4 regions of the Massilia sp. BAP21 genome follow, and region 3 is predicted to be linked to each of the others. Evidence: predicted binding sites of a transcription regulator. Region 3 holds the regulator's gene; each other region holds the start of a gene.

Region 1 (2,198 bases), 2.4 Mb from region 3:
GCCGCGGCTCGTTCGCCGGCCCACGCCGGATGCGGTTCGCTTCCAGCTGGGTCAGGCGGGCGAGCTCCAGCGCATCGTCGAAAGCCTGGCGGATCGAAGCCGCCGAGTACAGGAACACACCGGTCAGTCCCGCTTCCTCGGCCAGGTCCGTAATCAGGCCGGCGCCGACCACGACTTCGATCCCGGCCGTTTTCATCTCCTTGATCGCCGCGCGTGCATCCTCGCGCGTCACATACGTGCGCTGGGCGATGGTGAGGCCGAAGGTAGTGCTGAAGTCGGCCAGTTCGGGCAAGGGCTGCTGGTAGCTGATCACGCCGATGCGACTCGACACCTTGCGCGCCCGCGCCAGTGCCTGCATCACGTCGAAGCCGCTGGCCTTGGCCACCACCACCGGCGCCGAGACGCGGCCCTTCAGGTAGGCGCCGTTCGAGCCGGCGGCAATCACCACATCGCAGCGCTCGCTCGCCATGCGTTCGCGGATATGACGCGCCGCTTCATCGAAACCGAGGTTGATCGGCTCGATCGTGGCGAGGTGGTCGTACTCGAGCGTGATGTCGCGCAGCAGGTCGGACAGGCGCGAGACCGAGACGGTCCAGATGACCGGCTTGTCGACTTCCTGGGGGAGAGGAGAGAGAGGGCGCATGTTGCAATTCTACTGCAACGATGTTGCAGGGATGTTTCACGGTGAAACATCGTTGAAACACCATGGATATTGATGCAGGAGGCTGCTCCACGCTAAACCCCTGAACTATCAGGCTTTTCGACAGCCCAAACCGTGTCGGCCGCGCTGGCACGCTCTTTGCAATTACCAGCTTATTCATTTGTCGAACCATCAGGAGACCCCATGATCCAATCGCCAGGCGCACTGTTCCGTCGCGCCGTCCAGGAAGAATCGCCGCTGCAGGTTGTCGGCGCCATCAACGCCAACCACGCCCTGCTGGCCAAGCGCGCCGGCTTCAAGGCCATCTACCTGTCGGGTGGCGGCGTCGCGGCCGGTTCGCTCGGCCTGCCTGACCTGGGCATCTCGAACCTGGACGACGTGCTGACCGACGTGCGCCGCATCACCGACGTCTGCGATTTGCCGCTGCTGGTCGACGTCGATACCGGCTTCGGTTCCTCGGCCTTCAACGTGGCGCGCACTGTGAAGTCGATGATCAAGTTCGGCGCCGCCGCCATGCACATCGAAGACCAGGTCGGCGCCAAGCGCTGCGGTCACCGTCCGGGCAAGGAGATCGTGTCCAAGCAGGAGATGGTCGACCGCATCAAGGCGGCAGTCGATGCCCGTACCGACGAGAACTTCGTGATCATGGCGCGTACCGATGCGCTGGCCGTGGAAGGCATCGACGCCGCCATCGACCGCGCCGTGGCCTGCGTCGAAGCCGGCGCCGACATGGTCTTCCCGGAAGCGATGACCGACCTGGCCATGTATTCGAAGTTCGCGAAAGCCGTCGGCGTGCCGATCCTGGCCAACATCACCGAGTTCGGCTCGACTCCACTGTTCACGGTCGACGAACTGAAGACCGCCGACGTCGGCATCGTGCTGTACCCGCTGTCCGCTTTCCGCGCCATGAACAAGGCGGCCGAAAACGTCTACACTGCGATTCGCCGCGATGGCAGCCAGCAAGCCGTGGTCGACACCATGCAGACCCGCGCCGAACTCTACGAGCGCATCAATTACCACGACTTCGAACAGAAGCTCGACGCCCTGTTCGCAGCCCAGAAAAAATAAACCGACTGAATTGGAGACCAACATGAGCGAACAACAAACCCCAACCTTCAAGCCGAAGAAATCCGTGGCCCTGTCGGGCGTCGCCGCCGGTAACACCGCCCTGTGCTCGGTCGGCAAATCGGGCAACGATTTGCACTACCGCGGCTACGACATCCTGGACGTGGCCAATTCCTGCGAATTCGAAGAAATCGCCTACCTGCTGGTGCACGGCAAGCTGCCGACCGGCGCCGAACTGCGCGGCTACAAGGCCAAGCTGAAAATGCTGCGCGGCCTGCCGCAAGCGGTGAAGCTGGCGCTGGAAGCCCTGCCGGCCGGCAGCCACCCGATGGACGTGATGCGCACCGGCGTCTCGGCGCTGGGCTGCGCGCTGCCGGAAAAGGACGACCACAACGTCGCCGGCGCGCGCGACATCGCCGACCGCCTGATGGCCTCGTTCGGCTCGATGCTGCTGTACTGGTACCACTACAGC
Region 2 (2,198 bases), 780 kb from region 3:
TTGTTGCAGCAGCAAGGACCCGATCAGGCCTTGTTGTTGCGGCGGCGCACTGCCACGCCGGCGCCCAGCATGGCAATGGCGAACAGGGCCAGCGAACCTGGCTCCGGTACTTGCGCATCGTCCTCGGCCAGCTTGAACTGACCGTTGCCGCCGATGAAGAAGTACTGGTTGTTGCGGTTGCGGTAGGCGTTGCCATTGCAACCGTTACCCGTGAAGCCGGCGAATTGGCACACGATTTCGCTGACCTGGGTCGCGTCCGGACGGCCGATGGTGTTGGCGTTGGTAAAGGCGAACGACAGGATCGATTCTTCCGACAGGTCGGCACCATTCGAACGGAAGAAGAAGCCGCTGTCGAGCATGCCCGGCGCGGCGCTGGCGAAGACGCTCACCTGGCCATTGTTGACCGGGCTGCCGTTGGCATTGACCATGCCGCCGCCGCCTTCCAGCACGTTGAACTCGGCGATCTGGTTGCCGAGGTTGGCGCCGTAGAAGCCGGCGGTCGTGGCGTATTGGTCGTTCGTCGGGTTCTGGTACATGCGGATGGTGCCGCCCGTAAACGTAAAGGCGCCACCGAGGGTACCGGTGCCTTGCGCCGTGAACGTGGCGGTGATGTTACCGCCAGGATACCGCAAGGGGAACAGCTTACCGTTGCTATCGGCTTGCGTGATGTTGAAGACGGCCGTTTCCGTGAAATTGAAATTGTTGTTGCCGGTATCCGTCAATCGGATAAAGGCATTGCCGTTGACGTCCAGGTATTCGTTGATGACCTGACCGCCTGCAAAACCGCCACCAGTGGGGTTGAAGACCCAATTGTTGAGGACTGGACCAGCGTTTGCGGCACCAGCCGTCGACAGGGCTACCGCCGTCGCGCAGATGAGTTTCTTGAAGAGTTTCATGTTCGGTTTTCCGTGATGAGTGGCTGTTGGTAACAACCTGAGCCTTGGAAAAGCAATCACCGTGCCATCACATCCCGGACCCGAAAAATCAAGGGCTTACGCCATTCAAGAAAGATGCGTGTAAATACGTGTAAGAATTTCCGACACTTTTGGTAGAGGGAAAACTCGACTGTATAGCATTGCCCGGAAACGCCGCGTCCGGCGCGACCGCATGCGCCGGCATGGACAATATGTCCACCCAATGGAACATGCAGTTTCCGGGCCAGCTCCTATAATGCGCTCATGCACAGGATGACGAGACACTGGACCGCGTACGCCTGGATCGCCGCCCTGGCCATCCTGTTCAACGCGCTCGCCCCGGTCGTTTCGCAATCGCTGAGCCTGGCGTCCAGCACGGCGCGCCAGGTCGAAATCTGTACCGCGATGGGCATCGAGATGGTGCCGATGGCGGACGGCGCCTCCTCGTCTGCACCTTCCTCCGACGCCCTGCTCAAGGGGCTCATGCACTGCGCCTACTGCGCGCCGCATGCGGGCGCGTTCGCCCTGCCGCCGCCGGCCGCCACAGTGGCCGCCGTCGTGACCGGCCACGACGCCTATCCCCCACTGTTCTATCGTGCGCCGCAGCCGCTGTTCGGGTGGCTGTCCGCCCAGCCGCGCGCCCCGCCCGCGCTGGCCTGACCCGCACCCGCCCTTCCAGCCGCCTGCACGCGCCGCCGTTCACCGAATTGCGGCGCCAGCCTGAGAACCCTGCGCACCATGCCGGTGGCGCGTGGTCTCACCCATGGCGGCCGGCATCGACTACCGGCAGCACGAACAGAACATCACCATGACAACGCAGTTCCCCAAGCAAGCATTCGGGCATGCGGCGCAGCCGCGCCTGGCCCCCACGCTCATCCACCTCGCCTGCCTGCTCGCGATCGGCACCGGCAGCGCGGCCACTGCCTCGGCCGAGGAAGCCGCCATCCCCACGGTGCTGGTCACCGGCAGCAGCCAGGACGGCAAGCTGAAGGGCGACACCTCGACCGGCTCGAACCTGGGCCTCTCGCGCCTGGAAACGCCGGCCAGCGTCGACGTCATCACCCGCAGGCAGCTCGAGGAGCGCGGCGACGCCAACCTGGTTGAGGCGATCACGCGCGCGCCCGGCATCAGCAACATGGGCCACCCGGGCAACGGCAGTTCCTCGCTCAGCGCGCGCGGCTCCACCGACACCGTCTCGGTGCTGCGCCTGTACGACGGCATGCGCCAGTACGGCGGCGCCGGCATCACCTTCCCCTTCAGTACCTGGGCGGTCGAACGCATCGA
Region 3 (2,198 bases):
GCGCTGGCCACCAACCCGCGCTTCGTGCTGCTCGACGAACCGTTTGCCGGCGTCGACCCGATCGCCGTGATCGAGATCCAGCGCATCGTGCGATTCCTGAAGGAGCGCGGCATCGGCGTCCTGATCACCGATCACAACGTGCGCGAAACCCTCGGCATCTGCGACCGCGCCTACATCATCAACCAGGGCGCCGTACTGGCCTCGGGCCGCCCCGACGACATCATCGCCGACGAGTCGGTGCGCCGCGTCTACCTGGGCGAGCACTTCCGCATGTAATCGAGGTAACGACACCGCTTTGAACCGCAGTTGAACAGTAAGAATCGATGAAACAATCCCTGCAACTCCGGACATCGCAGCACCTGGCCCTGACGCCGCAGCTCCAGCAATCGATCCGCCTGCTGCAGTTGTCCACGCTCGAACTGCACCAGGAAATCGAGCAGATCCTGTCCGACAATCCCTTGCTGGAGCGGCTCGACGATCCGCTCGACCGCTCGGTGCGCCTGCTGGCCGACGGCGCCATCAACAGCGCACCCGCGCAGGGCGAGGCACCGGCCGCGCCATCGAACGAGGAAAGCGCGCCGGCCAGCGCCGACGCGCCCGAAGGACTCGACGGCGGCGGCGACCATGAACACGGCGAGCCGGGTGGATCCGACAGCGACTGGGGCGACAGCGGCCGGGCCTCGGGCAACGGCGAAGACGAGGACGGCCGCCCGCAGCTGGAAGCCGGCGGCATCACGCTGCGCGAACACCTGTCGGAACAGGTGCGCGTGACCAACCTGAACCTGCGCGACCGCGCCCTGGCCGAGCTGGTGATCGACGCCATCGACGACAATGGCTACCTGGAAGAACAGCTCGACGAGATCCACGCGCGCCTGCCGCAGGAACTCGAGGTCGAGATGGACGAACTGCGCTGCGCGCTGGCGCTGATTCAAAGTCTCGATCCGGTGGGCGTCGGTGCGCGCAGCGCGGCCGAATGCCTGGCGCTGCAGATCCGCCGCATGCCCGGCGTGCCGCTGGTGACGCGGCGCACGGCACTAAAGATCGTCGAAGGGTATCTGACCTGGTTCGCGCAGCGCGAATTCAACAAGCTGAAAAAGGCGCTCGACTGCGACGACGAAGACCTGCGCGAAGCGCAGGCCGTGATCCGCCAGTGCCATCCGCACCCCGGTGCCGCGTTCGCATCGAGCACCTCGGACTATGTGGTTCCGGACGTTATTGTCCGGAAAACGAAGAGCGGCTGGGGTGTGACCCTGAACCACGAAGTGATGCCGCGCCTGCGCGTGAACCACATGTACGCGGCCTTGCTGAAGGGCGGGAAAGGCGAAGGGCAGATGAGCGCGCAGCTGCAGGAAGCGAAGTGGCTGATCAAGAACATGCGCCAGCGCTTCGATACCATCCTGCGTGTTTCCGAGGCAATTGTGGAGCGCCAGCGCAACTTTTTCAGCCATGGCGCGGTTGCCATGCGGCCCCTTGTGCTTCGCGAGATAGCTGATACACTAGGCCTACACGAGAGCACAATCTCTCGCGTAACCACGCAGAAATTCATGCTGACCCCGCACGGCATGTTTGAGCTGAAGTATTTCTTCGGAAGCCACGTCGCCACCGAAGCGGGGGGCGAAGCATCTTCGACGGCGATCCGGGCTCTCATCGCGCAACTGACAGGAGCAGAAGACCCCAGGAACCCATTATCCGACAGCAAGATCGCGGAAATGCTCGGTGAACAAGGAATGGTCATCGCACGCCGCACGGTTGCCAAATACCGTGAGGCACTGAAAATTCCTCCAGTCAGTCTCCGCAAATCCTTGTAACGGCGGCACCCTCGCGCTTCCTGCGCGGCGCGGCAGCCGCCACCTCTTCAAAGGAGTGTGTATGAATCTCACTATCAGCGGTCACCACCTCGACGTTACTCCCGCCATTCGTGAATACGTACAAAACAAGCTTGAGCGCATTACCCGCCACTTCGATCAAGTGATCGATTCCCACGTGATCCTCGCGATCGACAATCTTACCGAAAAAGAAAAAAGGCAGAAGGCCGAGATCAACTTGCGCGTCTCTGGCAAGACCGTGCACGTGGAAAGTGTGGCGCAAGATTTGTACGCTGCGATCGATCTGTTGATGGACAGGCTGGACCGGCAAGTGATGAAGTACAAGGACATGCTCAAGAGTCATAGTCGCGACGCACTCAAGCGTCTCCCTGA
Region 4 (2,198 bases), 290 kb from region 3:
CACGTACTCGGCGCCGCGGTACAGCTCGGTATGGCCCTTCTGGCGGCCGAAGCCCTTCACTTCGGTGACCGTCATACCCTGCACGTTGATTTCGGAGAGCGCCTCGCGCACTTCGTCGAGCTTGAAGGGCTTGATGATGGCGGTAATCAGTTTCATGGTGTTGCCTCTTTCAGAAAGTTTTTGACAGTGACACGACGGCCCGCGAGCGCCCCTGGTTGCGCCCGCCCGGCACGAGATAAGCGTCGGTATTCGTCTTGACCCAGGCCACGGATGCGCTGGCAAAGCCGAAGTCCTTGGTCAGGCCGGCCTTGTAGTCGGTGTACGACAGGCTGCTGTTGTTCTTCACGCGCTGGCGTCCGACGTGCAGGTTGAGCACGAAGCCGTTGCTCACGTCCAGGTTGGCGCCCAGGTCCAGGTAGCCGCTCTGCTTGCTGTCCGCGGTGCCGAACAAGTTGGTGGTGGCGTGCGAATACTTCAGGTAGGCCGGGCCGAAGCCGAGCTGGCCGTACAGCTCGAAGGTATTCGCGTTCGGCTCCAGGTCGTTCGACGGATACCAGTAGTACAGGCCGCCGACGTCGTAGCTGACCCCGCCGCCGAGTTCGCCGCGCTTGCCGGCGTACAGATCGACTTCGACATCGCCGTCGCCGCCCAGGTCCTTCGTCCACTTGATGGTCGACAGCCAGGTGCCGGCGTAGAAACCGGTCGGCGTATGGGTATAGTCGGCGCCGCCCTGCAGGGCCGGCTGGAAGCGGGTTTGCGACAACCCGCGGTAGCGGTATTCGCTGGTGACGGTGGCGTTGTAGCTGAGCTGGTGCTCGGGCGCGGGCGTTTCGGTTGCGGACTGGGCCTGGGCCAGGCCACCGAGTCCTGCTGCCAGCGTGAACACCGCTGCGCTGATTGCCATCTTGCTTTTCATGACGATTCCCCTGTTATTGAACGATTGGTTCTGATGCGGTTTACAATCTGTCGTGTCACGGCTTAGCTTTCTCTTAGCAGATTGCGTGCCAGGCATTAACATGGCATCCGTGTGCTGCGTTTTCGGCACAGCTGCCACACTCGGGTTCAATAAACACAAACGCGCGCACTGCCGATGTGCAGGGCGCCAGAACGCACCAAAGCAGGCCGTTTTCTCGAATTTGCACCAGGCTGGTGCAGCGGCCGGAACACTAGGACTGATTGACATGAATAATTTCTTCAACGACTTGCAGGGCAAACTCAACCAGGCCATGGAAAACTCGCCTGCCAAGGACATCGAACGCAACGTCAAGGCGATGATGACTCAGGGCTTTTCCAAGCTCGACCTGGTCACCCGCGAGGAATTCGATATCCAGGCCCAGGTATTGGCCAAGACCCGCGCCAAGCTCGAAGCGCTCGAACTGCGCGTGGCCGAGCTGGAAGCCCGCCTGACGGAACAGGCGCCGAAAGTCTGATTGCTTCCGCATTCATGGAAGCTGACCGAGGGAGGCAACATGAATGCGAACGACAAGCTGCTCGGCACGACCTTACCGCCCCAGGAGGTATCAGTCGACGTGCTGCGCGAGAAATACGCGAAAGGCGAGGAATCCTCCATCGCCGAGGTACGCCAGCGCGTAGCCCATGCGCTGGCGGCACGCGAAGCGCCGGAGCAGCGCGCGGCCTGGGCCGAACGGTTCATGCAGGCCCAGGAAGCGGGTTTCATTCCTGGCGGACGCATCAACTCCGCCGCCGGCCTCGATCTGAAGGCCACCCTCATCAACTGCTTCGTGCAGCCGGTCGGCGATTCCGTGACCGGAACCGAAGACGGCCTGCCCGGCATCTACACTGCCCTGTCGGAAGCGGCCGAGACCATGCGCCGCGGCGGCGGCGTCGGCTACGACTTCAGCGCCATCCGCCCGCACGGCAGCCTGGTCCGCGGCACCCGCTCGCGCGCCTCCGGCCCGGTGTCGTACATGGAACTCTTCGACGCCTCCTGCAAAACGGTGGAATCGGCCGGCGCCCGGCGCGGCGCGCAGATGGGCGTGCTGCGCATCGACCATCCCGACATCGAACGTTTTATTGCCGCCAAGGACGCGGGCGGCCTGTCGAACTTCAATATCTCGGTCGGCGTCACCGACGCCTTCATGCGCGCACTCGAGGCCGACGCGACCTTCGAGCTGGTGCACCGCGCCGAACCCGGCGACGAAGCAGATGCACGCCAACGCGCCGACGGCCTCTGGGTG

The links. The regulator sigma-54, encoded in region 3, starts transcription at its own class of promoters, with help from an activator protein. The targets are predictions, from matches to a motif close to TGGCANGNAANCTGCTTT.
Region 1: a site for sigma-54 is predicted at 789-806, ahead of prpB (methylisocitrate lyase). Genes of this name have one in related genera too.
Region 2: a site for sigma-54 is predicted at 1,144-1,161, ahead of pepA (flocculation-associated PEP-CTERM protein PepA). Genes of this name have one in related genera too.
Region 4: a site for sigma-54 is predicted at 990-1,007, ahead of ACWYRN_RS04825 (TorF family putative porin). Genes of this name have one in related genera too.

The regions. Positions count from the first base shown of each region.
Region 1 is NZ_CM173596.1:3,773,572-3,775,769, forward strand. It holds gene prpR (propionate catabolism operon regulatory protein PrpR) at 1-643, opposite strand, end outside; gene prpB (methylisocitrate lyase) at 845-1,729, shown strand; gene prpC (bifunctional 2-methylcitrate synthase/citrate synthase) at 1,752-2,198, shown strand, end outside.
Region 2 is NZ_CM173596.1:605,312-607,509, forward strand. It holds gene pepA (flocculation-associated PEP-CTERM protein PepA) at 24-896, opposite strand; gene ACWYRN_RS02680 (DUF2946 domain-containing protein) at 1,188-1,574, shown strand; gene ACWYRN_RS02685 (TonB-dependent receptor) at 1,723-2,198, shown strand, end outside.
Region 3 is NZ_CM173596.1:1,388,739-1,390,936, reverse strand. It holds gene lptB (LPS export ABC transporter ATP-binding protein) at 1-276, shown strand, start outside; gene ACWYRN_RS06080 (RNA polymerase factor sigma-54) at 324-1,808, shown strand; gene hpf (ribosome hibernation-promoting factor, HPF/YfiA family) at 1,870-2,198, shown strand, end outside.
Region 4 is NZ_CM173596.1:1,094,639-1,096,836, forward strand. It holds gene glnK (P-II family nitrogen regulator) at 1-156, opposite strand, end outside; gene ACWYRN_RS04825 (TorF family putative porin) at 170-916, opposite strand; gene ACWYRN_RS04830 (accessory factor UbiK family protein) at 1,176-1,430, shown strand; gene ACWYRN_RS04835 (adenosylcobalamin-dependent ribonucleoside-diphosphate reductase) at 1,470-2,198, shown strand, end outside.